Regions from separate parts of the Yoonia sp. 67-2 genome, predicted to be linked through region 2. Evidence: riboswitches for the same ligand, from Rfam matches in the RefSeq annotation. Region 2 holds a riboswitch; the other holds the start of a gene.
The links. A riboswitch is a leader RNA that binds a small molecule or an ion and turns the genes downstream of it on or off. The one in region 2 is predicted to bind cobalamin.
Positions count from the first base shown of each region.

Region 1: another riboswitch for cobalamin. It lies ahead of VOY09_RS14515 (HupE/UreJ family protein); the one in region 2 lies ahead of VOY09_RS16030 (ABC transporter ATP-binding protein).

Region 1 is NZ_JAYKPK010000009.1:90,408-105,310, reverse strand. It holds gene cobN (cobaltochelatase subunit CobN) at 1-2,541, opposite strand, end outside; gene VOY09_RS14530 (hypothetical protein) at 2,589-2,750, shown strand; gene VOY09_RS14525 (GNAT family N-acetyltransferase) at 2,753-3,202, opposite strand; gene cobW (cobalamin biosynthesis protein CobW) at 3,199-4,266, opposite strand; gene VOY09_RS14515 (HupE/UreJ family protein) at 4,328-4,969, opposite strand; cobalamin riboswitch at 5,079-5,300, opposite strand; gene smc (chromosome segregation protein SMC) at 5,514-8,969, shown strand; gene VOY09_RS14505 (lytic murein transglycosylase) at 9,018-10,187, opposite strand; gene cbiB (adenosylcobinamide-phosphate synthase CbiB) at 10,274-11,167, opposite strand; gene VOY09_RS14495 (threonine-phosphate decarboxylase) at 11,164-12,099, opposite strand; gene VOY09_RS14490 (DUF1636 domain-containing protein) at 12,096-12,470, opposite strand; gene VOY09_RS14485 (glutathione S-transferase family protein) at 12,550-13,524, opposite strand; gene VOY09_RS14480 (sirohydrochlorin chelatase) at 13,838-14,903, shown strand, end outside.
Region 2 is NZ_JAYKPK010000011.1:51,495-66,397, forward strand. It holds gene VOY09_RS15990 (tripartite tricarboxylate transporter permease) at 1-7, opposite strand, end outside; gene VOY09_RS15995 (tripartite tricarboxylate transporter TctB family protein) at 12-563, opposite strand; gene VOY09_RS16000 (Bug family tripartite tricarboxylate transporter substrate binding protein) at 563-1,516, opposite strand; gene VOY09_RS16005 (extracellular solute-binding protein) at 1,695-4,160, opposite strand; gene VOY09_RS16010 (response regulator transcription factor) at 4,147-4,845, opposite strand; gene VOY09_RS16015 (DUF1236 domain-containing protein) at 4,979-5,662, opposite strand; gene VOY09_RS16020 (iron ABC transporter permease) at 5,816-6,865, opposite strand; gene VOY09_RS16025 (ABC transporter substrate-binding protein) at 6,862-7,806, opposite strand; gene VOY09_RS16030 (ABC transporter ATP-binding protein) at 7,810-8,601, opposite strand; cobalamin riboswitch at 8,844-9,061, opposite strand; gene VOY09_RS16035 (hypothetical protein) at 9,113-10,522, opposite strand; gene VOY09_RS16040 (lactate racemase domain-containing protein) at 10,539-11,822, opposite strand; gene VOY09_RS16045 (altronate dehydratase family protein) at 11,843-13,390, opposite strand; gene VOY09_RS16050 (dihydrodipicolinate synthase family protein) at 13,383-14,318, opposite strand; gene VOY09_RS16055 (Ldh family oxidoreductase) at 14,323-14,903, opposite strand, start outside.

The DNA of each region.
Region 1 (14,903 bases), on a different contig from region 2:
GCCGGGGGGGACGAAATGTCCGCCGAGGGCGGTGAGCAGGGCTGCGCCCTCGGATGGGCCGCAGGTCTGGATCGCGGGCAGGATGCGGTCGCGGATTTCCTCTAGGACGGGCAGTGACGCGCGTGGGGTGAACCCAAGGGCGCCCCACCCGCCGTCCCGCAACAGCCTTTGGGACAGGTTTTCGAGGCGTTCGACGGTGTCGCCATTGCTGCGCCAAGTGGTGTCATCAGCGAGGATCGTGGGCTTTTCGGCGGCGGGTGCCGCCATGTCGCAATCGAGTGGGTCGATTCTGATCCCGAGATCTTTGGCCAAGGCGCGCAGGAGTGAGGCGTTGGGACCCTTGCCATCGCCGCGCGGGACGCGGGCCAGTGCTATGGCAAGGTCGCGTTCCTGTTGTCCCGTGGGGGATTGGCCGAAGATATGCAGGCCGTCGCGGATCTGTGCCTCTTTCAATTCGCACAGGTAAGCGTCGAGTTTGCCGAGGTCGGTGTCATTGTCGCCTGTAAACCCCGCGTCTTTCGACAGGCCGGTAACATCGGAGAGCGACAGGATTTCACGCCGCAGATGGGTGACGCGGCGGGGGTCGACGCCTGCGGCTTCGTAATATTCATCGACCAAAGCTTCCAGATCGCGCAGCGGGCCGTAGCTTTCGGCGCGGGTGAGCGGCGGTGTCAGATGGTCGATGATGACGGCGGAGGTGCGGCGTTTGGCCTGCGTGCCTTCGCCCGGATCGTTGACGATGAAAGGGTAGATGTGGGGGGTGGGGCCGAAGACAGCTTCTGGCCAACAATTCTCGGACAGGGCGACGGATTTGCCGGGCAGCCATTCGAGGTTGCCGTGTTTGCCCATGTGGATGATGGCGTCAGCGCCCCAGTGGTGGCGCAACCAGAAATAGAAGGCGAGGTAATTATGCGGCGGGACCAGATCGGGGGAATGGTAGGTCTCCGTCGGGTCGATGTTATAGCCGCGCGCGGGTTGCAGGCCGACAATGGCTTTGCCGAAACGGTGGATGGAGAGCGCGAAACCTGCGCCGCTGTCGCGGCTTGGGGCCTCCGGCGGGAGTATTTCGGACAAAGCGAAGAATGGGTCGTCTTCGGGTTGGCCCCAGCGGGTGGTGATCTGGTCTTTGATGTCCCACGGGAGGGCGTCGAAATACTGGCGGTAGGTGGTGAGGGGGAGGAATTCGCCGCCCTGTTTTTCGGCGCGGTCGGTCAGCCAGTTGGTGGGGCCTGCCATGATCTGCGCCATCAGGGTGGCGCTGTCGGCGGGAGGGGTGGTGTCGTAGCCAGCACCCGCCAGCAGGTTCAGCGTGTGGATCGTCGCGGCAGGGGTGTCGAGGCCGACACCGTTGGCCAGCCGTCCGTCCTTGTTGGGGTAATTGGCGAGGATCAGGGCGACTTTTTTGTCCTTGGCGGGGGTTTGGCGGAGTTTGGCCCAGTTCGCGGTCAGTTGCGTGACGAAATCGACGCGGTCGCCGCGCGCCTGATAGGTGGCGATGGGGCATTGGGTGGTCTCGTCAAAGAAAGCCTCGCCTTTGAAGCTGATCGCGCGGGAGAGGATGCGGCCGTCCACCTCTGGCAGGGCCACGTTCATCGCGATGTCGCGGGCGGTGAGGCCGTGCAGGCCTTCGGCCCATGACGCCTCTGATGCGCCTGACAGGATGACCTGAAAAATCGGGGCGTTGCTGGCAAGCAGCGGGTTTTGCGGGCTGTCGTCGCCGTCATGGGGTGAGCCCACGGCAAAGGCGGTGCAGTTCAGGATCACATCGGGCGGGGCAACGTTGAAGATATGGTCGAGCGTGGCTGTGCTGACGGGGTCTTTCAGACTGGCCACGAAGATCGGCAGCGGGTTCAGACCGGCGCGCGACAGGCTGCGAGTCAGGCGGTTGATCGGGTTCAGGCCGCCGCCCTGCACAAGCGCGCGGTAGAAGATGATCGGGATGATGGGGGCGTCTGGCGTCCATGTAGCTTGTGCTGTGGTCAGATCGGCGATGCCGGCACCGGGCCAATAGATTCCGGCGCGCAGCAGGGGGGCGGGGCTTGGCGGCTTTTCGGTGCCGTCCAGCATCGCCTTGGCATAGGCCAATGCGTTGATGCTGTTTTGTGGGCCGCCTTCGACGAGGTAGGACCAGAGCGCGTCGTAATCGGTGCCGCTGACGGTGGAAAGGCCACGCAATTCGGGGTCGGGCTTGTCGTCGCCGGGCAGGAAGGCGACGGGCACACCCGCGTCATGCAAGCGGGCGGCATATTGGGTCAGGCCATATTTCCAGTAGCCTGCGCCACCCAGCACACGCGCGATCACCAGACGTGATTTGGTGGCGCAATCATCCAGATGCAGATCGACGGACATGGGATGCGTAAGGTGCAGCATGTTGGCGAGGCGCAGACTGGGGGGATCCTGCATTTCCGCCCGTGCCTCGGCCAAGGCGGCCAGTTCGGTATCGGCGGCAGAGATGATCACGACGTCGGCAGGCGTCTGGCCCAGATCGACGGGTTCCGTCCCGTCCGAAATCGCACCGGGGGTAGCGGCGAGCAGGTGCATCAGCTTTTGCCCTGTGCTAATGAGCGATCAAACACGAGGATCACACCATGGATTACAACGCTGCAGGAGCACCGAAGATGGCGAAAAAAGGCCCCAAGCACGAAGAACACAACGCTCCCGGATCGAAGAAGAAACCGTTCGGCGCGCGGCCTGACAAGGCTGAATTGCTGGCGCGGATGAAGAAAGCGGCGGAAGAAAAGAAAAGCTGACGTCACAGCGTCTTTTCCATGAAAACAGAGCTTTTGATCGCCGGGTAGTCCCCGAACGGACCGCAGGGCGTGAAGCCATGCCGCGCGTAGAGTTTCTGCGCGGCATGCAGGATGTTGCCAGTCTCTAACTTCAGCATCGGCAGAGACAGGCTGCGGGCCTGATCCTCGATCTGGCGCAGGATCGCGTCGGCGATGCCTTGCCCGCGGCCATCGGGGGCGACAAACATTGATTTGATCTCTCCATAACCGCCGCAGACCCGCAGCGCGCCGGTGCCAAGCATCTTTTCGCCGGTGCGGGCCGTATAGAAATATATGTCATCGGCGCAGAGATCGTCGATGGAGAGGTAAAAGTTTTCCTCGGGCGGGAACAGCTTCTGCATCAAAGCATGGCTTTGCTGCAGGAGTTCTGTCGCCTGCGGGTCATGCGGGTCGGTGAGGCTGACGATGATCATGCTTGCAGGGCGGTTGTGATGGCGGATTGGTCCAGACCCACCTCACCGATGACGACCAGACGCGTTTCGCGGGGGCTGTCGCCGAATGGTTGGTCAAAATAGGTGTCGACGCGGGGGCCGACGGCTTGCAGCGTCATCCGCATCGGTTTGCCAGTGACCGCGACGAAGCCTTTCAGGCGCAGGATGTTGTGGGTTTTGATTGTGGCGCTGACCTGCGCGGCGAAGGCAGCGGCATCGGCGATTTCACCACGGGTGACGATGAAGCTTTCGAATTCGTCATGGCCGTGGTCGTGGTGGTGATCATCCTCGTGATCGTCTTCATCATCGTCATGGTGATGATGGTGGTGGACTTCGTGACGTGAGTCCAGATCACCCTCTGCCCCGATCCCCTGACCCAGCAGTACGTCCACAGGCAGCGCGCCCATGCTGGTCTTCACCACCTGCACACCGTCGCGGCTTTCGCTGCGCAGAGTGGCGGCGAGGGTTTCGGCTTCATCCGCTGTCATCAGGTCGGTCTTGTTGACGACGATCATATCGGCGCAGGCGATCTGGTCTTCGAACAGTTCTGACAGCGGTGTTTCATGGTCAAGATTGTCGTCGGCGGCGCGCTGGGCATCGACGGCGGCGATGTTATGGGCGAATTGGCCATCCTGCACGGCGCGGCCATCAACCACGGTCACGACGCCGTCCACGGTGACGCGGGTGGAAATGCCGGGCCAGTTGAAGGCACGCACCAAGGGTTGCGGCAGGGCGAGGCCGGAGGTCTCAATCACGATATGATCGGGGGCGGGAGTGCGGGCCAGCAACGCCTCCATCGTGGGGATGAAATCATCGGCGACGGTGCAGCAGATGCAGCCGTTGGAAAGCTCGACGATATCGTCTTTGGAACACACCTCTTCCCCGCAGCCTTTGAGGATGTCGCCATCCACGCCAAGATCGCCGAATTCATTGATGATCAGCGCGATGCGCTTGCCGCCCGCGTTTTGCAGCATGTGCCGGATCAGGGTGGTTTTGCCGGAACCGAGGAAACCGGTGACGATGGTAGCGGGGATTTTGGCGGGCATGGGAGGTCCTTGGGTCTGAAAAGGAGGAGGGCGGCCCCGGATGGGACCGCCAGGATTGATCTTAGCTGGTCAAAGCCGCGACAATCGGGCCTTCGATGATGTCGAGCGCAAGGAAAATACCGACGCCTGCAACCATCGCGCCGGCAAGGCGCGCGTTGATGGCGCTGGCATCTGTGGCCCCCAGTTTTCGTGCGGCCCAGCCTGCGCCGATGGCGATCAGATACTGGATCACGCCCAGACCGATCAGATAGCCGAGCAGCACAGCACCGCCGACGCCGCCTTCTTGCCCGGCAATCGAGCCACCAAAGGCAGAGCCGTGGAACAGGCCGAATGCCGCGAAGACGAGCAGGGCGGTCGTGGTCGGCAGAGCCTTGCCGGACAGCACGATCCCGCCCAGCACGATCAACGACGCCACGATCACGATTTCGGCGGCGGGCATGGCGATCCCGGCATACATCAGCCCACAACCGACCAGCATCGCGCCGATATAGGCGGCAGGCGTCAGCAGGCGGTTGGCGGTGAAGAGGGCGGCGATACCCATGGCCGCGACGAAGAACAGATGGTCAAAGCCCAGCACCGGATGGCCCACGCCGGACATCAGCCCATGTGCGAAGGTTTCCATTGGCATCCCGCCCAGCGGGTGATGCGCAAGGGCGGGTGAGGCGGCAAGGCTCAGCCCTGTGATGGTCAGAAGTTTTTTCATTGTCGTCCCCTTTGGATCAAGACTAAAGGGGGGATTACATGGGATGGCACAGGTCAGGCGACCTGCACAAAACCCCCACGGAACACCCCGTCCGTTGTTGTTGGCCGGAACGCGCGTTCCGGTGCATGGCTGGTCTCCTGGCTTGCGGGTCGGGGCACCTTGTTGCCTTCCCGGGGGTGACCCCAGTGGCGTGATAACAAGGCACTCTCCGCATACAGTCGCGGGGGCGGCTGTGGCTTAAGGCCTCCCTTACAGGATCGGCCCGTCCACATTCCCATTTGATCCCCTGACGCTGCGCGCCGTGCGGGGAACCATGCAGGACCTGTTGTGCCTGTTTGGGGGGGATGCGGTCAAGCTGTAAACTGGGGCTGACGCGCCTGCGGCGCGGCCTCCGGCGGGGATATTTGGGCTCTGACGATGCAGTTTTCGCAATATCTTGTGGATATGTGGCAGGAATTGGCCTTATCTAGCGAGGTTTCGTTGACTTGCGGTGGGTTGAGGCGTCAGGATTTCCGGCAGGCAGAGAATCAAGGACAACTCCAAGGTGCGTTTCAGCAAACTGCGATTGAACGGCTTTAAAAGCTTCGTCGATCCTACCGATCTGATCATTGCAGATGGTCTGACCGGTGTCGTCGGGCCCAATGGCTGTGGCAAATCCAATCTGCTGGAAGCCTTGCGCTGGGTGATGGGGGAACATCGCGCCTCGGCCATGCGCGGTGGTGGGATGGAGGATGTGATCTTTGCCGGGGCGGCCACGCGACCTGCGCGCAATTTCGCGGAAGTGTCGCTGATCATCGATAATGCTGAACGGCTGGCGCCCGCCGCGTTCAATGATGCCGATCAATTGGAGATTGTCCGCCGGATCACCCGCGATGCGGGCTCGGCCTATAAGGTCGGCGCGAAAGATGTGCGCGCGCGTGATGTGCAGATGCTGTTTGCCGATGCATCCACCGGGGCGCATTCGCCGGCTCTGGTCCGGCAGGGGATGATTTCGGAACTGATCAACGCCAAGCCCAAGTCGCGGCGGCGGATATTGGAAGAGGCGGCGGGGATTTCGGGGCTTTATCAGCGCCGCCATGAGGCGGAGTTGAAGCTGAAAGGCGCAGAGACCAACCTAACCCGTGTCGATGATGTGGTCGATCAGCTTGCCGCGCAATTGGCGCAATTGGCCCGGCAAGCGCGGCAGGCGGCGCGCTATCGCGAGATTGGCGAGAATTTGCGCTGCGCGGAAGGGATGTTGTTGTTCCGCCGCTGGAAAGAAGCCGATGAGGCTTTGCTGGAGGCGAATAATCTGCTGCGGGATCGCACCACGGCGGCATCTGTGGCGGAACGTGCGGCGCGCGATGCGACCAAGGCGCGGCAGGGGGCCGAGGATGCTTTGCCAGCCCTGCGCGAGGAAGAGGCGATTGCTGGTGCCGTGTTGCAGCGTTTGCAGGTGCAGCGCGATGCGTTGCAGGATCAGGAGGACCGCGCGCGCAACATGATCGCGACGCTTTGCGCGCGGATTGATCAACTGACCCATGATATGGACCGCGAAGCCGGGTTGAACCGTGATGCCGGTGAAACCATTGACCGGCTGGATTGGGAAGCGCGCGAGATTGCCAAGGCAGGCGACGGGCACGCCGAAAAGCTGGAAGCCGCCCAAGGTGCGGCGCGCGAAGCCGCCGCCGTGTTGCAGGAGGCAGAGGCCGCATCGGCGCAATTGACCGAAGATGTGGCCCGTCTGGCAGCGCGGCACCAATCGGCGCAGCGCCTGATCGACGATCATCGCGCGACCTTGACCAAGAATGAAGCCGAGGCCGGCAGATCCAAGGCGGCATCGCAGGATGCGGCAGCGGCCCTCGCCAAGGCCGAGGCGGATTTTGCGACGGCGGGCATGGCCGAGGCGGCGGCACTCGCGGCTGCGGATGCGGCGGATGAAGCCTTGCTGGCGGCAGAGGCGGCGCGGGCGGAAACCCAGGCGCAGGAAAGCGATGCCCGTGCGGCAAGGTCCGAGGCGGAAGGCGAGGCTAATGCTCTGCGTGCCGAGGTCACCGCCTTGTCGCGGCTGGTGGATCGTGACCGGGCCGAGGGCGGGCAGGTTCTGGATCTTCTGTCGGTGCAGAAAGGCTATGAACAGGCGCTGGGCGCGGCTTTGGCCGATGACCTGCGCGCGCCTGCGGTTGCGGCGGATGCGCCGACGGGATGGGCAAGCCTGCCCGATTATGCGGTGGCGACGGCGCTGCCTGCCGGGGTTGCGCCTTTGGCGGACTTTGTCACTGTGCCAGCCGTGCTGGCCCGCCGCATGGCGCAGGTCGGGCTGGTCGAGGCGGCGGATGGCGCGCGTTTGCAGGCGGATTTGTTGCCAGGGCAAAGGCTGGTGTCTGTTGCTGGCGATTTGTGGCGCTGGGACGGGTTCCGGTCAGGCGCGGAGGATACGCCATCGGCGGCGGCTTTGCGGTTGCAGCAACTCAACCGGCTGGCAGAATTGCAGCGTGATCTGGATGAAGCGGCGGCCAAGGCTGAAATGGCCGTTGCGGCGCATGAGATGCTGACGCAGGCGTTGCAGGACCGCACGGCCGATGATCAGGCGGCTCGCGCGGCCCGCCGTGATGCGGATCGGGCTGTGGCGGATGCCAACCGCGCCGCCAGCCGGGCCGAGGCGGACAGGAACCTGTCGCAGGGCCGGCTGGAAAGTCTGGGCCTTGCCCTGCGCCGGATCGAAGAAGATGCGACAGCGGCGCGCCGGGCCTTGGCCGAGGCCGAGAAAGCCGCCGCCGATCTGGGCGATCTGGCAGAGGCGCGGGCCTCGGTCGAGAATGTGAAAATGACGGTCGAGGCCGCGCGGATCACGATGATGTCGCGCCGCTCCGCCGCTGAGGAATTGCGCCGCGAAGGCGATGCAAGGCTGCGCCGGTCGCAGGAGATCACAAAAGAGATCAGCGGCTGGAAGCACCGGTTAGAGACCGCGACCAAACGCAGCGCGGAACTGGCCGAGCGCAAGGCCGCATCCGAGGCGGAACTGGCGGATGCCTCTGCCGCACCGGAGGAGATTGCGGCCAAGCGCGCCGAACTCGCCGAGGCGATTGAGACTGCCGATATCCGGCGGCGCGCGGCGGCGGACCGGCTGGCCGAGGCTGAGACGATTTTGCGCGATGCAGGCCATGCGGAGCGTGATGCCGAAAGGCTCGCGTCAGAAGCACGCGAGGCCCGCGCCCGTGCCGAGGCCCGCGCCGATGCGGCGCGCGAAACCATCGCCTATGCGTCCGAACGGATCATGGAAGCGCAGGAGGTGACACCCGCGCAATTGCTGGCCAGTCTGGATGTCGTCGTCGAAGATATGCCGCCTGTCGCCACGATCGAGGCGGATGTGAATGCGCTGAAACGTCAGCGCGATGCTTTGGGCGCGGTGAACCTGCGTGCCGAGGAAGATGCCAAAGAAGTGCAGGTCGAACATGATGCTTTGGTGTCGGAAAAGGCTGATCTGCTGGCGGCGATTGCGGCCCTGCGCACCGGGATTGCTGGGCTGAACAAGGAAGGGCGTGAACGTTTGTTGACCGCCTTTGAGCAGGTCAATGCCAGTTTCGGTTTGCTCTTTACCCATCTGTTCGGCGGCGGCGAGGCCAAGCTGGTGCTGGTCGAATCCGATGACCCGCTGGAGGCGGGGCTGGAAATCATGTGTCAGCCACCCGGCAAGAAGCTGAGCACTTTGTCGCTGTTGTCGGGTGGGGAGCAGACGCTGACGGCGCTGGCGCTGATCTTTGCGGTGTTCCTGGCGAACCCCGCGCCGATCTGTGTGCTGGACGAGGTTGATGCGCCGCTCGATGATGCCAATGTGACGCGGTTCTGTGACCTGTTGGATGAGATGTGCCGCCGCACCGATACGCGGTTCCTGATCATCACTCACCATGCCGTCACCATGAGCCGGATGGACCGGCTGTTTGGTGTCACCATGGGGGAACAAGGGGTGTCGCAGCTTGTGTCAGTCGACCTCAAGCGTGCGGCAGCGATGGTGGCCTGAAGGACTTTTATGCGCGCCGCGCGGGGGATATTTAGGCTCGGAAGATGATCAGAGCTGGTTGAGCAGGTCGAGCGTGGGCCAGGCATCGGCAGGCAGGCCAAGCCGGACCTGTTCGGCCTGCACAGCGCTGCGGGTCATGGCACCCAAGATACCGTCGATCCCGCCCACGTCATAGCCGCGCGCGGTCAGCCGTTGCTGCAATTGCTGCATCTGTTCGCCGGACAAAGCGGCAGAGGGATTGCCGGGGTTATAGGCCGGTGCGCCGCTGAGCCGGGTCGCGAAATACGACGCGGTGGTGACGTAGACGAAGCTTTTGTTCCAGTCGAAATAGACGTCGAAATTGGGGTAGGTCATGAAGGCCGGGCCATTGCGCCCCATCGGCAGCAGGATCGCTGCGGGCAGGTTGGATGGGCCAAGGCTGCCTTGCCGTGCGGTCACACCAGCGGCGGCCCAGTCACTCACGGGGCGTTTTTTATCAAGGCCGGTTTGTGACCAGTCCAGATTGGCAGGCAGGGTAATTTCCTGCATCCACGGTTCATTCGGGCGCCAGCCGAGCGATGACAGCACATTGGCCCCGGTCATCAGCGCGTCTGGGGCAGAGTTTTTCAGGTCCACCACCCCGTCGCCGTCACCGTCGAGGCCTTTTTCAACAATCTCGCGCGGGAGTTTTTGCAATTGCCCGATTTCACCTGCCCAAGCGCCCAAGGTCGTTGCCGGGTCCATGCCGCCGCGCCGGTAAAGTTCAATCGCGGCGATCAGTTGCGGGCGGAACAATTCTGGCCGGCGGCAATCATGCGCCAGTGTCAGCAGGGCGTTGCGGGTGTTGAAATTGCCCTGCACCGCGCCGTAATCGGTTTCAAACGCCCAGAAGGCGAGTAGGACACCGCGCGGGATGCCGAAGCGGCTTTCAATCTCGCGGAAGGTGCTGTCATAGCGCTGGCTGTTGCGCGCGCCATTGTCGATCCGGTTCTGGCTGATCAGATTGTTGGAAAAGCGGATGAAATCCTGCTGGAACACGCCTTGCGACCGGTCGGCATTCAGCACGGCCTGATCGATCTGCGCGCCTTGGAAAAACGCATCGGCGGTGGCGGCGGGGATGCCGATGGCGGCAGCCTCGGCCTTGACCCCGGCGATGAAACTGCCGACGTCACCGCCGCAGGTCTGGGCATGGGCGGTGCCGGCAAGCAGGGTCAGGGCGGTGGCAAGGGCAAGGCGCATGGGAACTCCGGTGTTGGTTTGGTTAGACCCTAGCAGGGCATGGCAGCGTCGCAAGCCGCTGTGTGACGCATTGGCGGAAATCCGGTTCACAGAAGCGCGATAAATGCGATCCCCAGCATCAGCGCCCATGTTTTCCACAGCACGATGACCGTGCGGTCGATGTCATTGGGGGTCAGGTCGTGCTCGCCGGTGGCGTTGACGAAAGGATAATCGCGCCTCTGCCCGTCATAGCTGCGTGGCCCGCTGAGCGCGATATCGAGGCCGTGGGCCATCGCCGCCTCTGGCCAGCCTGCGTTGGGGGAGCGGTGCAGGGGGGCGTCTTGCAGGATGCCGCGCGGGGCAGGGCGTGTGGTGACGGCCCAGATCATGAGCGCTGTCAGCCGGGCGGGGATCAGGTTGAGCAGATCGTCAAACCGGGCGGCGGCCCAGCCGAAATCTGCGTGGCGCGGGGTGCGGTAGCCGATCATGCTGTCGGCGGTATTGGTGATCTTGTAGATGAGCAGGCCGGGCAGGCCAAAGATCAGGAACCAGAAAGCGGGGGCGATGACGCCGTCTGAGAGGTTTTCAGCGGCACTTTCAATGGCCGAGCGGGCGACGGCGGGCCGGTCCATATCGCGCGTGTCGCGACCCACGATCATGGCCACCGCGCGTTTGCCGTCGCCGAGTGACAGCCGCAAAGCATCGGCCACGGCGCGGACGTGATCGGCCAGCGATTTCTGCGCGAGTATGACAGCGATGACGAGGATGTCGATGATATGGCCGGGGAAAGCCTCTAACAGCAGGCCCAGCAGGCCCGCGCCGATGACCAAGCCTGTCAGCACGGCGATGCCTTTGACTTTGCGCTGGTCGCCCGCGTTGAAACGCAGGTCACAGGCGCTGATCAGACGGCCCATCAGCACGGCGGGGTGGGGGATACGCGACCAGAGCCATTTGGGTTCGCCAAAGATCGCATCAAGCACCATGCCGATGATCAGGGTCACAGCGCGGCCTCTAGCTGCGGCCAGCGGTCCGGGCCGGGCAGGCCGAGGCGGAGCCAATTGTCAGCGTAGGGAAAGATACGGGACCAGACATGGCCTTGGGCGAGCCGGTCTTGCCATGCATTTGCATCATCCACGCGGTAGAGGCGGAACAGACTGGTGCCGCCGATCAGGTCTGCGCCTTTGGCGGTGATCAGCTGGTCCAGCCTGTCGCTGTCCTTGGCCAATCGCTCGCGTGTGGTTTCGGCCCAATCGGGGTCGGCGAGTGCCTTTGCGCCGATGGCCAAGGCGGGGCCAGAGATTTGCCATGGCCCGAGGATGTCGGCCAGCTTGGCGACCACGGCAGGATCACCGATAGCGAAACCCAGCCGCAGACCGGCGAGCCCCCAGAATTTGCCGAAGCTTTTCAGGATGATCGTATCGGGGCGGCGCGCGAGGTGGATCAGCGACTGGTCCGGCATCACATCGCAGAAGCTTTCGTCGATGATGGTGATCGGGGCGGTCAGGTCGTCTTCGCTCCAGAGCCTGCCATCGGGGTTGTTGGGGTGAACCACGACCTGCGCGTCTTGCGCTTGATCGCTGATCGTCCAGCCAGCAGCGCCAAAGGCGGCGGCATGTTCGTTATAGGTGGGGGTCGGGATGCTGACTGCGCCTTGGGCAAAGACCCGTGGCAAGGCGGCGATGATCGCTGATGCGCCGTTGGCGGGCAGGATTGCCGCGGTTGCCGGCACGTTCCAGAACCGGCGCGCCAGATCATTGAGCCGCGTGAAAGCACCCGTATCGGGCAGGGCCGTCCATGCATCAGCAGGCAGCACAGGCCGTGGATAGGGCACAGGGTTGATCCCGGTCGACAGATCCAGCCAGCCTGCGCGCGTGCCGCCATAAAGCCGGATCGCCGCGTCGATACCACCGCCATGGTCGCGCTGGGCTGTCATTCGGTATCAGGCAACGGCGGGTGGCGGGTGACGAAATGCCCTTTGATCGCTTGCGGCCAGTCGCGATAGGGGACTTGCCCGGTCGCACTTTGCGCATGGGCCAGCGCATAGGTGACGATGCCTGTGGCGGCCTCTGCCTCCGGTGTAAAGTCACCCAAAGTGTAATTCAGTTTGCCCTTGCTCTGAATGACGACATTGCAGCCCCCCTTGCAGCCCATCAGGCAGGAGATGCGGCGGGTCTTGACCTCGTTCAGGCCGGTTGCGGCAGCCTCGATCAGCTTGGCCAAGGCTTCGCCATCGGTTTGCTGCATCGTACCGGTGTCCCAGCCTTCGCGTTTGCAGGTATCGCAGATCGTGATCCAGGTTGTCATCATGCCGTCCGTTTGTGTCAGGTCCCATCAAACGGATTATGCCCCGCTCTGCAAGGTGCAGAACGAGGCGTTATCTGCGTCATCCGCGCCCGTGGGGTGCGGTGAGGTCAATCACCGGATTGATCGGGATGATCCGGTTGGGGTTAATCGTGTCGTGGCTATAGTGATAATGCCGCACGATATGGTCCATATTCACCGTCTCTGTCACGCCGGGGACCTGATAAAGCTCGCGCAGGAAACCCGACAGGTTGGGATAATCGGCGATCCGTTTGCGGTTGCATTTGAAATGCAGGTGATAGACCGGATCGAACCGCAGCAGGGTGGTCCAGAGCCGCCAATCGGCTTCCGTCAGCTTGTCGCCCATCAGATAGCGGTTTTCGCCAAGGCGGTCCTCCAGCCAGTCGAGGCTGTCGAACAAAGGATAAACTGCCTCTTCATAGGCTTCCTGCGTCGTGGCGAACCCGGCTTTGTAGACACCGTTATTCACCGTGTCATAGACGCGGTCATTCACCGGGGCGATGGCATCGCGCAGTTCTTCGGGCCAGTAATCGTCCGTATTGCCGGTGATCCCGTCGAATGCTGAATTGAACATGCGGATGATCTCGGAGGATTCATTCGACACGATCGTGCCTTGCTGTTTGTCCCACAGGATCGGCACAGTCACACGGCCTGTCATGTCGGGCAGCGCGCGCAGATAGACTTCGCGGGCATAATCATAGCCGAACAAAGTGTCGCCGGTGGCACCGTTGTCATCTGCCTTGAATGTCCAGCCTTCGCCCAGCATATCGGGATGCACGGCGGAAATGCTGATGTGATCCTCCAGCCCTTTGATAGCGCGGAAAATCAGCGCCCGATGTGCCCAAGGGCAGGCGTAAGAGACATAGAGGTGATAGCGGCCTGATTCTGCCTTGAACCCGCCTTTGCCGGATGGGCCGGCTGATCCGTCAGCGGTGATCCAGTTGCGAAACGACGCTTCGGAGCGTTCGAACTTACCGCCGGATTTTTTCGTGTCATACCAGACGTCATGCCAGACGCCGTCTACTAGTCGGCCCATAATATTTCTCCTTTTGTTGCAACACAGCTAAGCCTTTTGCGCCGATGAACCAAGACCGCTGGTGGCGCAGCAACCCTGCGCCTGCGCACATGAACCGATGCGACGGCACGAGGTTGTGACGTGCTTATCAGTTTGCCCCGCCCGTCTGTGCCGTCTATACCCACCCCAGACGAAGCCCTTTCAGGGCCAGAACGGTTGGAGACAGGACGGTTGACCCAAGACGGGGACCAGAATGTCACGTCGTCAATCCCCGGGTTCCGGGGTTTCTGGTCGTGATTTGACGAAACAGACCAGCCGCGAAAGGACCGCCCAGATGAAAACAGGTGTGATGATTTGCGGGCATGGCTCGCGTAGCCAGTCGGCGGTGGATGAATTCGCCACGCTTGCACAAAAGCTGCCCGCCTATCTGCCGGATGATTGGCTGACAGATTATGGCTATCTGGAATTCGCCAACCCGGTGATCCGCGACGGGCTTGACCGGCTGCGTGACGCGGGCTGCGACCGGATTCTGGCGGTGCCGGGGATGCTGTTTGCCGCGATGCATGCCAAGAACGATATCCCGACGGTGCTGAACACCTATGCTGCCAAACACGGCGTCAGCATCAATTATGGTCGCGAATTGGGCATTGACCCCAAGATGATTGCTGCCGCCGCCGGGCGCGTCCGCGAAGCGGTGGATCGCGCCAATGTCAAACATGGGAATGTCGCGCTGACCGAGACCTGCCTTGTCGTGATCGGGCGCGGTGCCTCTGACCCTGACGCCAATGGCAATGTCGCCAAGATCGCGCGGATGATTCAGGAAGGCATGGGCTTTGGCTGGTGCGAGGTCGGCTATTCCGGCGTCACCTTCCCGCTGGTTGAACCCTGCCTGCAACATGCCGCGCGTCTGCCCTATAAGCGGATCGTTGTGTTTCCGTATTTCCTGTTCTCAGGCATTCTGATCGACCGGATCAATGGTTTCACCGATCAGGTCGCGGCAGAGCATCCGGGCATTCAATTCGTCAAAGCCGGCTATCTGGGCGATCACCCCAAGGTGCTGGAAACCTTCGCCGAACGGATCATGGAACAAGACAGCGCCACCCCGCCGCCCAATTGCGGTATCTGCGGTTACCGCGCGCAGGTGCTGGCGCTGGAAGATGGCCATAGCCACCAGATCAGCGCGGCGGACCGCAGCCACCCGGCCTTTGGCGCGGTGCCGCCTGCGACCTGCGTCTTGTGCAAATACCGTACACAGGTGCTTGGGTTCGAGGGTGAAGTCGGTGCTGTGCAGGAAAGTCACCACCACCATGTGGAAGGACAGGGTGCCAGCGCGCCGGGGTCCAATGTCGCCGATTGCAGCCATTGCGACACATTCTGCACCGGCATGTGCCGTCTGATCC
Region 2 (14,903 bases):
TATCCATGTGCTTACCTCACCAACAGGTCAATTGCCCGCTCCAGCGGACCGCTGGGCAGCGACAGGCCAAGCCCATAGCGGAACAGCAAAAACAGCAATGTCGACAGCACCGCGCCGATGGCCGCATTCAACAGCCATGTCGCCTGTCCAAAAGCACGTGCCGCAAAGGCGAACAGCACCGTAGAACCGGCAATGAACCCCGTGCCGCCATACAGCATGAAGATTTCGACAATGATGCCGCTGACCAACCAGAACAAGCCGCCAACGTTCAGGCGGTCGCGGGCTTCAAACTGGCCGCGCCAGGCCATGACCACCGTCACAATGGCAAGGACGGTGATGCCGGAGGCGATGACATAAGGCACAATTTCCGGGCCAAAACGGGCATAGGACTGGCGGACAGCATAGCCGGACGCATCATTGACGATCACGGCCGCAAGCGCGAACAAAGCAACCGCGATAGCCAGACCGGCGGCATCGCGTTTGCCAGTGCCGGTCCCGGCCTCATCATCGAATGGCAGCCGAAGGTCCTCTTCGGCTGCTTTGTTTTGTAGATCGCCCGACATTACTCGGTGATCCCGAGATCAGCGAGGATGGCAGTGGTGGCCGTGATCTCTTCTTCCAGATAGACGGCAAAGTCATCGCCTGAAAGGTAGGTGTTCACCCAGCCCTTGGTTTCCAGCTCGGCATTCCATGTCTCGGAAAAGGCCATGGCTTCGATGACTTCCAGCAGGGCGTCGCGCTCTTCATCGCTGATCCCCGGTGCGCCTGCAATCATGCGCCAGTTCTGCACGTCGACGTCAAAGCCCTGTTCGATAAAGGTCGCGGCGTCCAGATAATCCTGACGTTCAGGGGCTGTGATGCCGATCACCTTGACCGCACCGGCTTCGATCTGGCTGGAAAATTCGCTGAAGCCCGATACGCCGACAGTGACCTGTCCGCCAAGGATCGCGGCCAATGCCTCGCCACCGCCGGAATAGGGGATATAATTGATCTGTTCCGGAGCGACACCAGCGGCCTGCGCGAATTGACCTGCTGCGATGTGATCGACACCACCGGCAGAGCCACCGGCCCAGGTCACGCCACCGATATTGTCGCGCATCGCTGCGGCCAGATCTTCTGCATTGTTGATCGGGCTGTCGGCAGCCGCCACAACCACAACATATTCGCCGGTCAGACGGGCCAGCGGTGTGATATCGTTCAAGGTGACGTTGGAATCATTGGCAATGATCGCGCCGACCATAACATAGCCGCCGACAATCGTCGCTGCGGGATCACCGGATGACCGGTTGACGAATTGCTGCAAGCCGATGGTGCCACCGGCGCCAGCAACGTTTTCCACCTGAATATTCGGCACCAGCCCTTCGCTTTGCAGCGTGGATTGGATCGTGCGGGCGGTCTGGTCCCAACCGCCACCGGGGCCAGCCGGGGCCATAATACGCAATTCAGACACTTGCGCTGTTGCCGCGGATGCCAAAAGCGACGCTGCCACAAAGGCTGCGATACGAATTTTATTCATGAAGTCCTCCCATAGAATCTAAACACCGCGTTGCCACGGATCAGAACAGGAGGTGTGGAGAGAAGGCGCAACACTCACAGCCCTGCGGCTGAACGGCGGTGCAGATGTCCTGACACCTCCCATGCCCGACAGTGCAGAGGTTAGCAGCGGTTCCTGTCACCGTCCTGTCATCTGGCGATCAAGGTTGGCTGGGGGCCACGATTTCCAGCCATGTCGTCAAGAACCGCGCCCGTCGCTGCGGGTCCAGGGCGACCATCAGCACCGGGGCCAGTGCAATCGGCTGGATCACGCCCTGCCCCAGTTGTGATATCCGTTCGGGCGTCCAGCTACCAACACTGCCCGGCATGACAGCGCCCAGCGCCGCGCGGCCTGCCGCGACACGTTGTCCGCTCGGGGACAGTGCAAAATCGACAAAGGCGCGCGCCAGATCGGGGTTGCCGGCCTTGCGCGGGATCACCATGCTGCGGGTCAGCACCAGCACATAATCATCCGGCACGATAATCCCGATCGGCGCGCCCTCGGCCTGCCGCGCAAAAGCGTAAGACCCCAGAACATTATAGCCAAGGGCCAGATCGCCCGCTGCGACGCCGTCCAGAATCTCCGGGCTGGAATCGCTCAACCTTGCGCCCACACGGCCAAAGGCCGCAGCGAGCCGCCAGAATTGCGACGATATCTGCTGATCCTGCGCGGCCAGCAGATAGCCCACGCCGCTGCGGCCAATGTCATAGGTCGCCACCCGGTTCATGAAACGGGCGGATTCATCTTCCAGCAGCAGGGCAAGATCCAGATGCGTGCGTGGCTGGGTGCCCGGTGGTACCAGCTGCGGATTATAGATGATGACGGCGGGTTCATAGCTGAAGCCGATCACCTCGGCCCGCCATTGCGCCCAGCCCGGCAATTGATCAAGCCATGGCGAAAGATAGGCCAAAGCATGACCGTCATTGGCCAGTTTCAACTGCAGATCAGAGGCCGAACTGATCAACAGATCCGGCGCCGGATCAATCGTCCCGGCAAGAAACCCATCATAAAGGGCAAGGCTGTCGGTCTCGACATAGGTCACCGCAACGCCGGGATTTTCTGCCTGAAACGCCGTGATGAATGGCGAGAACAGCTTTGTATCCGTCGTGCCTGCAATCGCGATGCGCCGGGTTTCGGGGTGATCTGCGGCGAAAAGCAAAGGCTCTGCCACGCCGGGTGTTGGAACGCTCAGCCATGACAGACCCACGACCAGAACCGTGACCAAGGCATGGCTCGACCGATGCGGCGGCGGGGCTTTTGCCATGGGCAAAGCGGCAGCCACTTCCAACCCGCCACCCGGACGGTCGCACAGCATCAGGTAACCGCCATGTCCGGTCACCACGCGCTGCGCAATCGCCAGCCCCAGACCGGACCCGACAGTATGGCTGACGCCCGCACCACGCACGAAGCGTTGCAGGACGCGGTCCTTGTCAGCATCTGCAATTCCCGGCCCGCGATCCAGGACCGCCAGCCTGACCATATTGTCCGCACTGACCGAGACCGCAACGTCGATCACCCCCGCAGAATAGGCCAAAGCGTTGCCGATCAGATTGCGCAGCATTTCGCGCAGACCCACGCGGTCGCCCAGCACCACAGCGATATCCGCACCGGGGCCAAAGACAGTCTGCACCCGGGGACGCAGATCGGGGTCCAGCCGCCCGACGACTTCGTCAACCAGCGCCGTGACCGACAGCGCCTGCGCCTCACCTTTATCCATCCGATGGGAGATCGTGGCATCCATCAAAAGCTGGGTCACAAGATGGCTCGCCTCGACAGCTGAGTCGTGGATGCGCGCAAGACGGGCGCTCAGTTTGGCCGGATCGGGTTCATCCAGCGCCATTTCGGTCTGCGCCCGCAACGAGGCGAGCGGATTGCGGACCTGATGCGCAGCCTCTGCCACCAGCCCGCCCATCCGCGCCATGGATTTTTCCAGCCGCGCCATAAAAGTGTTCAACCCACCGACCAGTCGCTGCACTTCGACAGGCACCGGCACATCCAATGGCGACAGATCATCAGGGCGGCGCTGGCGCAGCGCGTGGTCAATGACGGCCAGCGGCGCAAAGGCGCGTCCGACCACGATCCAGACCAACGCCAGAGACAGCATCGTCAGAACCGCCACCGGCACGAGCGCCGCACCGACGATTTCGCCGGCCAGCGTCGCACGCGCGCCACGTGTTTCGGCCACCCGGATCGTCACCCAGCCTGTCCCATCAGCGGTCGAGATCAGCCGACCAAGGCGCGCCAGACGCACGGGTTCGCCGTTATGGGTGGTGTCGGTGAAAACCGGCGTAATGGACGTGGCCAGCGGCGCATCCGGCGCAAGATCGGGATATCCGGTGACATGCTCGCCCTGCGGGCCGACCACGGCATAAAAAACCCGGTCATCGCCCGATACCATCGCAAAAGCGGCAAAGGGCATTTCGACCACAACCGCGCCATCCTCGACCAGCACGGCACCAGCGATGGACAAGGCTGCCGCTGACAATAGCCGGTCCAGCGCCTGATCCGCGGCGCGATTGGCATAGCCTTTGATAAAGGTCAAAAGCAGCAGCGCCGCGACCAGCAACATGCTGGCGGCCAAAATCAGGATGCGCCGCCGCAAGGACGGCGGATTAATCCTGTGCATCCTGCGCCATCCGCACCAGATAGCCGACACCACGCACTGTCACCAGTTCCACCGCGCCGCCCGCAATCTTGCGCCGTACACGTGACACCAGCAATTCCAGCGCATTTTCAGAACCACCATCCTCCAGATCGGACAGCCGCGACATCAGCCGTTCGCGGGTCACGACCCGGCCTGCCTGCGCCATCAATGCCTCCAACAGACCAAATTCGCGCCGCCCCAGATCGACGATGCGGCCAGCCTGCGTCACCGTCCGGCCCGCCGGGTCCAGCGTCAGCTGGCCGATTTGCAGAACCGAGGTGAAATGCCCGGTCGGGCGGCGCACCAGCGCCCGCAGCCGTGCCTCCATCTCGCGCATGTCGAAAGGTTTGACCAGATAATCGTCAGCGCCAAGATCCAGCAGGCTGACCTTGTCGTCAATCTCGGCCTTGGCGGTGATCACAAGGACCGGCAGGTCGCGCCGCTGCCGCCGGATCTGGCGCAGGATCGTGATGCCATCAGCCGCAGGCAAAGTCAGATCAAGGATCACCGCATCGATACCGGCATCATCAATGATCTGATCGACCTCGCGACCGTCTTTGTTCCAGGTCACAATATGACCCGCCATGCGCAGCCGGTGTTCCACAGCTTCGCCCACGTCAGAATTGTCTTCGACCAATAACACCCGCATCACAAAGGTTGAGACCATGAAACGCGTCAAGTAAAGGCGCAATTCACATGCATCGCAGGATGCGCCAGTGATGTTTTGCCACGACCGGGGATGCAGCAGACAGCAAAAAGCCCGGCGCAAAGCACCGGGCTTTTCTGTAGATTGGGACGATTTAGCGGATAACGCGGACGATCGCGCCGGTTTCTGCATCAACCAGAACGGTCTGATTGTTCACGTTCAGATAGCGGAGTTCCGGCTGTGTCGGCACGTCATACATGACCACTTCGGCTGGCACACCGGCACCGACAGCGACTTCACCGTTCAGGTAGACGGTTTCGACCGGGTTGCTGGTCACATAGGTGATCGTTTCTTCCGTAGGTTCGACGGTTGACACGGCAACTGCCGTACCAAGCACACCCCCCGCAATGATCCCACCGACCGGGCCACCGGCAACAAAGGCGATCATCGAACCGACAGTGGCACCAACGGCAGCGGCCGAATTCTGCTCTGTCTGGGTCGCGTCTTCATCGGGGACGGTGATTGTCGTCAGGGACAGCGAACCGGGACGGTTGATCAGTGCGACAGGTGTCGCATCTTCTTCGACATAAAGATATTCGCCGGAGGCCCAGGCGGTTTGTCCGTCAAAGCTGATCTGGCACCAGGTGATATCTTCCAGGCAACCTTCGATCACGACGGTCTGGTTCAGTTCCAGAATACCGACGGCAGGGGCGAATTCGCTCGGTGTCACGCGGGCAGCGATTTCGGCGCCAGCGCGGGCTTCAGTGGATTGAGCGAATGATGGCAGGGCAGCAGTCAACGCGATCGCCGAAGCGATGCCAAGGGGCAGAATTTTCATAATAGTCCTTTCGGTCCGCCCGATGCTTGCCTGATGTTCAGGGGCCACCAGAGCGGTATGTGACGACTATATTGACCGGCCCACATCCGCGTAAGCTGCGTTGGCCGCCCGTTTTGCCCAATAGGCCGTATTCCGCCGGAGATCCGGCAAGCCTTAGATCCGCCGCCCCAGCAGCCAGACAAAAAACACCCCGCCGATAAGGCCGGTGACGATGCCGATCGGCAATTCCTCGGGCGCGCGGATCGTGCGGGCAAGGATGTCGCACCAGACCAGAAACACCGCCCCGAACAAAGCCGAGACCGGCAACACCCGTGCATAGCTGCCACCCACCGCCATCCGTACGATATGCGGGATCATCAGCCCGACAAAGCCGATCACGCCGGAGAACGCGACCATCACGCCAGTGACCAGCGCGCCGGCCACGAACACCTCCAACCGGAACCGCGCGACGGCGATGCCCAGGGTCGCAGCGGTCTCATCGCCCACAGTCATCGCGTCCAGATCATGGGCGCGCCAGCGGAACCATGCGCCGCAAACCAGCAAGACCCCCAGCGGATAGATCAGATGCGACCATTGCGCGAGGCCGAGCCCGCCCAACATCCAGAACACCACCGTCTGGGTGGCGCGCGGATCGCCCAGAAAAATCATGACATTCGCTGCCGCCATCACGATGAACGACACCGCAACCCCCGCCAGCACCAGCCTGTCTGCCGATGACGCGCGCGCCACCCGCGCCACACCCAGCACAAGACCAGTGGCGACCAGCGCACCAAGGAAAGCAAAAAACGGCACGGTCAGCGCGCCAAGGATCAACCCGGTGTGAAGCAGCGCCACAATCGCGCCAAAAGCGCCACCCGATGAGATCCCCAGCAGATGCGGATCGGCCAATGGATTGCGCGTCACCGCCTGCAATGTCGCCCCCACCATCGCCAGCCCCGCGCCCACCATCGCCGCCAGCAAGGCACGCGGCAGGCGCAAATCCCACACGATGGCATCACGGCCCGGCGACCAGTCAGGCGTTATGATACCGGGCAGCAGGTTGTCGGCGATCACGCCCCAGACCACGCGTGTCGGCACCGTGACGGCGCCCACGCTGACCGCTGCCGAAACCGACACCAGCAGCACCAGCGCCGACAGGATCAGCGCCAGAGGAAAGACGCGGCGTTTGCTGGCCATCCAGGCGGTGATCGCCTGATCACTCATTGGCGTGCATCCGCGAAAGCGGCGGCCAAGGTGGCAATCGCGCCGATATTGCGCGGGCCCGGCACAGCCTCGACATAGTCCAGCGTGACGAAATTATCCTCTCGCACAGCCTGAAGATCGGCAAAGGCGGGGTTGTTCATCATGAAGTCACGCTTTTGCGCAGCGGTCACATCGCCATAGTTCACGATCAGAATCACCTCCGGGTCCTGCGCGATCACCTCTTCCCAGGCGACGGTCGCCCAGCTTTTCTCAAATGTGTCCATGATATTGGTGCCGCCTGCCGCCTCGATCAGCGCGGTCGGCATGGCATAGCGTCCGGCGGTGAACGGCTGATCCTCGCCGCTGTCATAGACGAACACGCGCGGGCGGTCTTCAGCGGCCACATCAGCGGTCAAGGCCGCAACCTCGGCGCGCCAAGCCGTCACCATCGCCTCGGCCCTTTCGGTCACGCCAAAGATCCGGCCAAGGTTCAGAATATCGGCATACATATCCTCAAGGCTTGCCTTGCCCTTCTCCATGATATGGGCACAGCTTTCGGTCAGTTCGTAAACCGCAATGCCGTAAGGAGCGAGCGTATCGGGCGTCAGTTCGCTGCCGACGCGCAGGCCATAATTCCATCCGGCAAAAAGAAAGTCAGCATCCGCACCGATCAGCACCTCGCGGGTCGGGCTTTTCGGGGCCAGTTCTGGCAGCGCGGCGATATCTGCGCGCAAAGTCTCGTCAACCTTGCTCCAACCGCTGATCCCGGTATGGCCGACCATTTGATCACGCAACCCAAGTACCAGCATCATTTCCGTGATCGCCACATCATTTGATACAGCCCGCTGGGGTGCCGCGTCAAAAGTCACCGCGCGGTCACAGCTTTGCACGGTGACCGGATAATCCTGCGCAACGGCTGGGCTGGTGGCCATGATGCAGGCGGCAAGGGTCAGGTATTTCATGGATCAGGTCCTTTTTGCGGTCGGAAGATGATAGGTAAAATGCGCTTGCCCGCTGGGGTGCAGGGTTTCGCGCCGCGCAGTGACGCGGAAGCTGCGGGCGACGACAGCTTCGGTCAGCACCTTGGCAGGCGGGCCGAACGCGAGTGCATGACCATCGGCCAGCACCAGCACATCGTCGCACAAACCGTTGGCAAGGTTCAGGTCATGCAGACTGGTGACGATGGTGATGCCAAGATTGCGGACCAGCGCCAGCACTTCCAGCTGATGGCGGATATCAAGGTGGTTGGTCGGTTCATCAAGGATCAGCAGACCCGGTTCCTGTGCCAGCGCGCGCGCCACCATGACGCGCTGCTTTTCACCGCCCGACAATGTGCCCAGCGCGCGATGCGCCAGCCCCTGCAGATCAAGCCGGTCCAACGCATGATCAACGATCTGCATGTCCCTTGCGCCACCGCTGGCAAAGCCGCGCCGGTGCGGCGTGCGGCCCAGCGCCACGATCTCGCGCACGTTCAGGGCGAAATCCGTGGGCTGTTCCTGCAGAACAACCGCGATCCGGCAGGCAGCCTCGCGCGCGGACATCTGCCACAGGTCCCTGCCATCCAGTATGACCGTGCCAGTCATGGGCCGGTGAAACCGATAAAGCATCCGCAGCAGCGTGGATTTCCCTGCGCCATTGGCCCCGACGATGCCCAGCATCCGCCCCGGCGCAAGGTCAAACCCGATGCCGGACAGGATCGCGGCTTGCCCGGCAGGCCCCCAGCCGATATGCGTCACGCGCAGCGACGCCGCGGTCATGGGGCATATCCGGCATCAGACCGGATCAGGCTAGGGCAGCGCGGCTCCTGCCGCAAATGGCGCAGCACTGCGCCATATCTGTGTGTAAAATGTGGGATCGTCCGGTCCATGCAGCCCTCCGCGCCAATGCGGGGCTTGCAAAAAGTCGGAACAGACCAATCCTGTCGGCATCAGCCGTTGTCTTGCCATCGTGACCTTCCTTTCCGGGACACCCCGCCCGGGTCGAATTTCATTAAGGTGCCTGACGGCACCGTGCAGATGGCAGGTCTCCTGACTTGCGGGTCGACACTTCCCCGAACCTTCCCGGACCATCAGGTCCAGTGGCATCCTCGGGGTCGCTCACCGCTCACAGTTGCGGGGGCAGTCACGGGTTTGGCGCCTGATGGCTATTCCGCACCGTGTTCCCTTTTCATCCCGGTCAGCTTTGCGCCTTGCGGGAACCATCTGGGGATAGAATTGAGACATAATGACGCGATCGTCAACCCGCGATTGGCACAGCGCGGCCCCGTGTTCACACCCACCAGGCAAGCATTGCGAAAATCGGCACCAATGCGACAGCGCTGAGGCCCGCATGGGTCAGGTTCCAGCCCCAGGTCAGCCGCCGCGGGGAAATGCCCGCGACCCGGTCGATCAACAAGACCACTGTGGCGAAGGGCGAAAAGGTCATCGACAAGGCCCAGCCGCAGGAAATCGACAGTGCGATCAGCGTGGGATTTGCGGGCATGATGTCCAGACTGCCAAACAGGCTGCCAAAAAATACCGCCATCATGATCGGGCTAAGCGCAAGCAGGCTCAACAGGCTCAACAGGACCGGGATCAGCGACAGCAAGACAAAATCCGGCATGGCGTAAATTCCCAGCCCCGTCGCCAGTGAATCCGCTGGCATGAGCGAGGCTGCAGCCCGCCCGACAAAGCCCGAACAGCCCAAGGTCACGGCAATGGCGGCTGATTTCGGCAGATTGACCGTGACGATATGATGCAACCGCTGCCCTGTGGCAGTCAGCGCCCGCTGCACGGTCGCCACCATGTCTTTCCCGAAAGGCTGCAGATATTGCACCCCCAGCCAGCCGGTCAGCATGACAGGACAGGCCAGCATCAGCCCGAACACCACAGTATCGCCGGTCAGCCACATCGCGATCAGGGTCATCGTAAACATCACTCCGCAGGCCGCAAAAAACAACGCCGTCGCGATCAATGGGAAAGGGGCGGCAGGCCGGTCCTTGTCAAACAGAAAGGCGCGAAACCGCAGCTTATCCTCCACCGCGCCCAAAAGCAGCATCGCCAGATAGATGCCAAACCCCAACCCGATCCAAAGCGGTCGGTTGACGCCGGGGATCAGCTCGACCACTGCCAACGGCGCGATTGCGGTGGGCGACCAGACCACCGACCATGCAAAACCGCGCAACACGGCGCTGATCTGGCGACGCTCGCGCACCGGGTTCTGCGCATCGCCCGGTGTTGCCGCCGCGATCCCGCGCCGCACCAATGGCACCAGAAAGCTGACGACACCCAGATTGAACAGCACCGCCATCACGCCGGTGCCCGCATAAAGCGCCGGATACTGCCGCCCGGCGGGCTGCTGCGTCAGATAGCGCCCGCAGCTTTCGACTGAAGGCGAGGTCGAGGCCGCCTCATGCAGCAAGCCCATGAGCAGGATGAAGGTCATCAGAAAGGTCGCCTGATCCAGCGCTGCTGCGATCTCGCGCGCCGGATCACTGCCCCAGACGACCAGAGATCCTGTCAGCACCGCACTCAGCACCAGCAAATAGCCTTCACGCAGGCCCATGGATCTGCGCGCCGCCAGGACGACGCAGGCGGCAAGGCTCCAGGTCACGACCTGTACTGCCGGGCTGTCCATGATCCGTGCCAGCAATTGGGCAAAGATCAGACCGACCATTAACATGCCCAGTGGTGCGGCCATGACTTACCTCTTGGGTTCAGATTGCGCGCCCGTGCAAGGCACCGTCAGGGGCGAAATCCCACGGCACCGGATCGCCCAGCACCTCGATCTGATCATGGGCTTGCGCATCCTCCAGCATCGACTCTGAAATCAGGATACGTTCCAGATGCAACGTGTCCGACAACCGCACCATCCGCAGGCCGCGCCCCGGCATCACATTGCAGGTCTTGACCGCCAATTGCACGGCATGGCGGTCATGCTCCATCACGACCGGCAACTTACCCCCGATAAGCGCGGTCGAGGTGATGTGGTTCATATAGGTCGCTTCATAATCGATCTTATCGACCAGCCGCCTTGTGCAAATATCGGCCAAGCCCACCCCTGCCGCATTGCCATGACTGCGGTCGTCCAGATCAAGCACCACCATCTTGCCCACCTCCTGCGTCAGCCGCAGATAGGGTGTCGCCGCGCGTCCGGTGATATTCGGATCAGTGCCGGTGCCAGAGAAATTCTTGCCCATCCGGTCCACCACCAGCACGTCCAACGGGCTGAACAGGATGCGCGGCATACAGCCCCGCGCGATATCCAGCAGTTCTGCCTCGCGCGCAAGGATATCCTCCGCGCCGACCGCCTCGACCAGCTTGATATGGTCATAGGCGTTTTCGACCGTCGCCAGACCGAACAGCACCTTTGTCTTGGCGATCTTGACCTTGGTCATCGCGATGACCTGTTCGGCCATATGGCCAAAGCCCAGCATATGGCAGGCGTCCGCGCCGACCTGTTTGCCCAGCCCGATGGTGATCATCTTCGCGAGCCCACTTTCGATCGTACCGCTGAAACTGGTATGCGGTTTGACCCGGTTGATGACCACGATCCCATCCGCCGCCATCGCGATCTTGTCCATCGCAATGGGCAGACCATTTGGCAAACGCCCGATCTCGACCGTCTCCATGCTGGACCGGATTTCACAGCCTGCGCTGTCCTCGGTCACGCCGAGCGAGGCAAGCATTTTGCGCTGCCCTTCCGCGCTTGACCCGCCGTGGCTGCCCATGGCGGGGACAATGAAAGGGACAGCGCCAAGGTCCTTCAGCGCGGCAACGACAGTCGCAACCAAAATCGGCAAATCGGCAAGGCCGCGACTGCCCACGCCCACCGCGATGGACATGCCGGGGCGCACCCTTGCGGCGATATCGGGCCGCCCGATCTGGGCGCGCACAGCACCTGCGATATCGGGCAAGGCATCATCGGTGAAAATCTGCCGCACCGGCACCATGCGCGGCAGGCTCACCGGGTCGAGCACTTTGGCGATCACGTCGCTCATTATCGTCTTCCTTCTTCCGATCAGCTCATGATGCCGATGCTCCATGGCACGAATTCATTATCGCCAAGGCCCAGTTCTTCGCTTTTGGTCTTCTTGCCTGATGCCACGGCAATCATTTCCTCGAATATCTGCATTCCGACTTCTTCGAGTGTCGCATCGCCGTCAAGGATCACGCCCGCATTCAGGTCCATATCCTCGGTCAGGCGGGAATACATCGCCGTATTGGTCGCGATCTTGATCGCTGGCGCTGGTTTGGACCCAAACATCGACCCGCGGCCTGTGGTAAAGCAGATCAGATTGGCCCCGCCCGCAATCTGCCCGGTGGCCGAGACCGGATCAAACCCCGGCGTATCCATGAACACCAGCCCCGGTTGGGTGACCTTTTCAGCGTAGCGATACACCTCCATCAACGGGCCAGTGCCGCCCTTCATCGCAGAGCCGAGCGATTTTTCGAGGATATTCGCCAAGCCGCCGATCTGGTTGCCGGGGCTGACCGCGCCATTGATCTGCACATCACGCCCGGGCGAATATTCCTCTTTCCACCAGCGGATGCGGTCGATCAGCTTTTCGCCGACCTCCACAGTCTGCGCGCGCCGGGTCAGCGTATGTTCCACGCCATAAATCTCGGGCGTTTCCGACAGGATCGCGGTGCCACCATGGCGGGACAGGATATCGACGGCATGGCCCAAGGCCGGGTTGGCGGTGATCGAAGAAAACCCGTCCGACCCGCCGCATTGTAACCCGATTTTCAGATGGCTGACCGGCACCGGGACACGCTCAACCGCATTCGCCTCTGGCAGCATTTCTTCCACGGCAGCAATCCCGGCAGCGATCGTCGCACGGGTGCCGCCGGTTTCCTGCATCGTCAGGTTCAGCAGGCGGGGTCCGGTGGACAGGCCTTCCTGCTCCATCATGCCCGCGATTTGGTTACGTTCGCAGCCCAGCCCGATGATCAGGGCACCGGCGAGGTTCGGATGCGTGGCAAAACCGGCAATCGTGCGGCGCAGCAATTGCATCGGCTCGCCCGACATTTCCATCCCACAGCCAAGGCCATGGGCAAAGGCGACAACGCCATCGACATTGGGATAGTCGGCCAGTTTCTCCGGCGTGAAATGCGCCGCGATCATGCGGATCACCGTGGCCGAACAATTGACCGAGCTGCAAATGCCGATGTAATTGCGCGTCGCCACCCGGCCATCGGCGCGGATGATGCCTTGGAACGTCGCCTGTTCCTGGACCGGCAGGACCTGCGTCGGAACATATTCCGTCGCATGGTTCGGCGCGCGGTCGAATTCGCGGAATTCCATATTGTGGCTGTGCAGCATCGTGCCGGGCGTGACGTCCTTAGACGCGAAACCAATTGTCACATTATATTTGCGCACAGGCTCGCCCGCCGCAATCGCGCGCGTCGCGATCTTGTAACCGGCAGGCACCGGGGTGCGGGTGGTGACACCTTCGCCGGGGATCTCCGTCCCCGGATCAATCGGCACATAAGCGATGACCACATTGTCGTCGTCATGCAGCCGGATCGCCGGGCCGCGCCGTTTTTTCTGACTGGCTTCAGCCATGGGAGGCTTCCTTCAGACCGGGCATGTCGAAATCAACTGCCGCAAGGTCAGCCGCCAGATTGCGGCGCTGTTCCATCGTCAGCCCGACCAAAGGCGGGCGTACGTTGAACCATGTGTCATCCTCAGAATGCTGCGCAACGGCGGCTTTCAGCGCGGGGATCATCGGGTAGGATTGGAAAACCCCCCGTGTCGCGGTCAATGCCGCCTGCTGCGCATCGGCATCATCGGCCTCCCATGTTTCATAAAGTGCCGCAATCGCCGCAGGGTTGACGTTGGCAGTGGCCGAGATGCAGCCCTTGCCGCCCGCGCGCATGGTCTGCAGCAAAAACGCCTCGGACCCGGCGAAGACGTCAAAGCCCTCATCGCCGAAATTGCTGATCATCGCGGCGGTATTGTCCCACTGGCCGCCCGAATCTTTCACCCCGGCGATGGCCTTGGGATAGGCTGTCAGCAGCCGTTCGATCAGGTCCAGTGACAACGGCACCTGCGAGACGGGCGGGATGTGATACAGATAGACCCGCAGGTTTTCGTCCCCAACCCGTTCGATCACTTCCGCAAAATGCGCGAACAGACCATCATCGCTGACGCCTTTGTAATAGAAAGGCGGCAGCATCAGCACCCCGGCGCAGCCATGTTTGACGGCGCGCGCGGTCAGATCGACCGTATCGGTCAGCGCGCAGGTCCCGGTGCCAGGCATCATGCGATCCACAGGAATACCCGCCTCGACCAGCCCATCAAGGATCGCGATGCGTTCCTGATGACCCAGCGAATTGGCCTCTGAATTGGTGCCGAAAATCGCAAGGCCGACATCGCTCGCCAACAGCCAGCGGCATTGTGCGGCAAGGCGCGCAATATCGGGGCGCAGATCGGCATCAAACGGGGTGACGACGGGCGACAGAACGCCCTTATGCGGGGTGAGTGTGGTCATCGGTTTATCCTTTGGTTGGAAAGGGAATGCTGGGGTCCAGCGCGCTGATCTGTGCGACCAGCGATTGCGACAGGGTAATCCCATGTTCAAGTTGTTCGGCCCGCCGCCGCAGCGCCTGTTGGCCTGCGATACGGACCGGCGAAGCACCGTCCGGTACGGCAGCAGCTCGGCTGGCGGAGACGATATGATCCGTCTGGCGGCAAAACGCCTCCGCTCCGCCGAAACGCGAGGGATCGAAGACAAGCACGGTGACCGCCGCGCCCCAGCGATCCGGCACATCGGCGCGCCCGAACCCGGCAAGGCCGGAGGTCAGCATTTCGACAAGCAAACCCAAAGCAAAGCCTTTATGCCCGTGATCCACACCGCCCATCGGCATCAGCGCGCCGCCTTGGCCGATGACATTTGGATCATCCGTGGGGCTGCCATCAGAATCAGTGAGCCAGAGGCCCGGCATGGGTTGCCCTTCGGCCTTTTTCTGCGCGACAAGCCCATTGGTCGTGATCGACATCGAAATATCAAAGATCACCGGATCACCCTGCGTCGGCCAGCCAGCGGCAATCGGGTTCGGGGAATAAACGCCCTGCG